DNA from 2 places in the Leuconostoc aquikimchii genome. Region 1 is predicted to be linked to the other one. Evidence: predicted binding sites of a transcription regulator. Region 1 holds the regulator's gene; the other holds the start of a gene.

Region 1 (2,213 bases):
TTTGTTGGATCAAAATTTTCACCAACTTCACCTGTTGCGGAAATACCATTGTCAGTTAAAGCTTGTACCAACGTTTTTAATGTCATTTCAACACCAGTTTTGATTTGTTGCGCGACCGCATCTTTCGATTCAACCAGTAACGCGCGTTCTAAATTATCAACTGCCGGTAACACTGCACTAGCCAACTTTTGGCCATCATACTTACGTACATTTTGAATTTCACGTGCTTGACGTTGTTGCATGTTTCGAATTTCAGCTTGTGATCGCAGTAATTGATCTTCTAAATCTGATACGCGTTTCAAGGCTTCATCAAGCGCTACTTGCTGAGAATCGGCCGCTTCTTCTACGACAGCATCAACTTTTTCAGTTGCTAAGCCATCATCATTTTCTACTATCTCTTCATTATTTAATTCGTTTTTAGTTTCATCTGTCACGTGAGTGACCTCCTCGTTTATGTATACTCAATCATTTTCTGACTTAATGCCTCACCAAATGCATCCATTAATAATACATTGCGTGCATATGTCATGCGAATTGGTCCTAGTAAGGCAATTACGCCTTCTCCTTGGTTTGGTACGGTAAATGCTCTTGTAATTAAGCTAAAAGGCTTCAACAAGGGTTCGTCAATTTCTTTAGCAATCTTAATAGTCACATGATGCGCCGTGGTCGTTGCAACGCGACGCACATCAGAAGCAGAAATCAAAAACTCTAAGAGACGTTTAACTTCTTTTGTGTCTTGATCATTATCACTAAAGCCTAACACATTTAAACGACCACCAATATGAACTGTATCGCCAATAGACCTGGCTAGCACATCACCAAATAGTTGTAAAAATGCCGCTGGTGTTTTAATCATACGACTCATTTGTGTTGGCAATTCATCAGACTGCATCATCTTCAAAACTTCTAACACCGGTCGGCCATTCATCCGATCATTGATATATTTAATCATACTATCTAATGATGAAACTGCTAATTCACGTGGTAACTTAAAAGTTTGACTCGTTACCTTACCGTCATTAGTTACTAGAACAGCAATTAATAGCTGGTTTTCTAATGGCACTAAACGAAAACCTGATACAACAATATTCAAACGTTCAGGTTTTAAAATAAGTGCCGTTGCACCAGTGAGTTCGGATAACGTCCGTGCCGATTCATCTAACAAATCATCCATTTCATGAAAGTTGCCACGAAACGACTGCATAACCAAAGCGATGTCTTGTTGCGTTGCTGCACGTGCCAACATTAAATTATCAAGATAATACCGGTAACCTGCACGAGATGGGATGCGACCAGCAGATGTGTGCAACTTTTTTATCAATGCTTCTGATTCCAAAGTTGCCATTTCATTACGTATCGTAGCAGAACTCACTTTAATATCAAGTTGCTGTTGAAGACTCTTTGATCCAACTGCACGAGCCGTCTGTGTGTATTCATAAATGATGGCGCTTAGAATTAATTTTTGTCTTTCTGTCAGCATGCCATCACCTCCGTTTTAGCACTCAACGTTTCTTACTGCTAACATTTATAATGATACACTATTTTCAAAAAAACGCAAGCTTTTTAGCACTCTTTTATTTGAGTGCTAAAATAAAAAAATACACATAACGTTAGTCAAGTGCATCAAAGTATTGTCTTGTAGCAATTTCATCTTTTTTTAGTTGACTTATTAATGCTGTCACAGTCTTAAACTTGACCTCGCCTCGAAGATAATTATGCCAATTTATTGTCACATTTTCACCGTATATTTCTTGACTAAAATCTAATATATTGATTTCGACCGTAATTGGACGCGCATCACCAAATGTGACATTACGCCCAATACTTGCCATGCCCAAATACCAGTAATCACCTACCATTATTTTAACAGCATAAATGCCAATAGTCGGCAGCCACTCTAATTCTGGTGTTTTAATATTGACTGTTGGGAATCCCAGTTCACGGCCACGTGCCTCACCATGCATGACTAAACCAGTCGTCTGATGAACACGTCCAAGTTGACGATTAACAATATCCATATCACCTATTTCTAACGCCTTACGAATCAATGACGAACCAATTTTTTGGTTATTATCATCAAGTTCTGGCACCGAAACAACATCAAAACGATTTTTAGCATACTGAGGTAAATGAATCATATCTGCAGTTGTGACATTGCCGCCATATATATGATCAAATCCACCCACAACTGTTATTGGATTTAAACGCATAAT
Region 2 (2,213 bases), 450 kb from region 1:
GGTTTTAGTCATTAATCTACTAATGATTGTTTTGGCTGGCGTATTTTTGGATCGTGGAACAACTGCCCGTATTACGTTTGGTAGTTTAATCTTACCAATATTACTGAAAGTGACACCGAGTTTTCAAGTGTTAACTGACCGTACTTTTGCGGTATTAGTTGGTGGGACCATTTTTGCGGTGGGCGTTGCGATGTTGTATCGTGTGGATGCTTCGAGTGGTGGCACAGCTGTACCACCCATGATTTTAAAAAAATATTTTCGGATTTCACCGGCATTATCACTATTAGTTATTGATACAGTTGTCTCTCTAGGAAACTTAATGACTGAGGGACTTGAGGCGCTAATATTGGCAATGTTTTCCTTGATGATTACAGCAGCTGTTATGAATTATATTGAAACAGGATTAGATCGTCGCAAGATGATCTACATCACAAGTAATAAAAGTATTACAGGTGTTAAACTATACCTCAATGAAAATGGCACCAGTTACACAGAAATGGATGTGCGTGGGGGCTACACAGGTGATAATCGCGAAATGTTAATGGTTATATTGGATAATCAAGAATATAATCGCTTAGTGCGTGGCATACATGCAGTCGACTCACAAGCTTTTATCGTTGCTTATGATATCAGTGAAGCCCACGGTGGCACTTTTATTTAAATGTGATAATTACCCTAAATTACAAGGGTTGAAAGTGCATCTTATTGCACTTTTTTTATTGACAATAAGCAGTAACGTGATATACTTGAAGTTGTATTTAGCACTCGTTTTAAAAGAGTGCTAAAATTAAAAATCGGAGGTATTATCTCATGTTGAAGCCCTTAGGTGATCGCGTGATTATTGAAGTAACAGAAGCTGCGGAACAAACAGTTGGTGGTATTTTGTTGGCAAATAACGCTAAGGATAAGCCCGTAACAGGTAAAATTGTTGCTGCAGGCACAGGCTATGTCTTAAACGACGGGTCAGTCCGTGACTTAGCTGTTAAAGTTGACGACGAGGTTTTATTTGATAAATATGCCGGACAAGAAGTAGCTTTTGAAGGCACAGATTATCTGGTACTCCATGAAAAAGATATTGTTGCAATCGTTGAATAGTCATGTCATTAGTAACAAATCATGTTGATTAAATTGATAGTAAATAAAAAATTCTAAAGAGGTATTATAATAATGGCTAAAGAATTAAAGTTTTCAGAAGATGCACGTTCAAAGATGAAGGCTGGTGTTGATAAGCTAGCGGACACTGTTAAAACAACAATTGGTCCTAAGGGACGCAACGTTGTTTTGGAACAATCTTATGGTGCACCAACAATCACTAACGATGGTGTGACTATTGCTAAGGCAATTGAGCTAGAAGACCATTTCGAAAATATGGGTGCAAAGCTTGTTGCTGAAGTTGCTTCAAAGACAAATGATATTGCTGGTGATGGTACAACAACAGCCACAGTTTTGACCCAAGCAATTGTTGCTGAAGGCTTAAAAAACGTTACTGCCGGTGCTAACCCAGTTGGCATACGTACAGGAATTGAAAAGGCTACTGCTGCAGCTGTTAAAAAGTTGCATGAAATGTCACACGCGGTCAGCACAAAGGCTGAAATTGCGCAAATTGCTTCGATTTCTGCTTCTAATAAAGAAGTTGGCGAATTAATTGCTGAAGCAATGGATAAAGTTGGCAACGATGGTGTGATCACAATCGAAGAATCAAAGGGTATCGAAACAACACTGGATGTTGTCGAGGGTATGCAATTTGATCGTGGGTATATGTCACAATATATGGTGACAGATAACGATAAGATGGAAGCTAATTTAGATAACCCATATATCTTGATCACAGATAAGAAGATTGCTAACATTCAAGATGTTTTGCCTGTATTGCAGAGTGTTGTCGAACAAGGTCGGGCTTTGTTGATTATTGCTGATGATATTACTGGTGAGGCTTTGCCAACACTAGTTTTGAACAAGATGCGTGGTACATTCAACGTTGTTGCGGTGAAAGCACCTGGATTTGGTGATCGTCGTAAGGCGCAATTGGAAGATATCGCTGTTTTGACTGGTGGTACTGTCATTACCGAAGATCTTGGTTTGAACTTAAAAGATGTGACAATTGACCAACTTGGTCAAGCAAGCAAGATCAATGTCACAAAGGATAATACGACAGTTGTTGAAGGTTCTGGTGATAAGGCTGCGGTGGCAACACGCGTAGATATCATCAAGCA

Evidence for each region. Region 1 encodes HrcA, which represses chaperone genes, less so after heat shock. Its sites were predicted from a motif close to TTAGCACTCNNNNNNNNNGAGTGCTAA; they were not measured.
Region 2: the regulator HrcA is predicted to act here: its motif matches at 759-785, upstream of groES (co-chaperone GroES).

The regions. Positions count from the first base shown of each region.
Region 1 covers NZ_JBFPER010000001.1:1,200,871-1,203,083, forward strand. Annotated here, with positions in the region: gene grpE (nucleotide exchange factor GrpE) at 1-434, opposite strand, end outside; gene hrcA (heat-inducible transcriptional repressor HrcA) at 452-1,480, opposite strand; gene ribF (riboflavin biosynthesis protein RibF) at 1,611-2,213, opposite strand, start outside.
Region 2 covers NZ_JBFPER010000001.1:1,651,983-1,654,195, reverse strand. Annotated here, with positions in the region: gene AB3K24_RS08080 (YitT family protein) at 1-661, shown strand, start outside; gene groES (co-chaperone GroES) at 811-1,095, shown strand; gene groL (chaperonin GroEL) at 1,168-2,213, shown strand, end outside.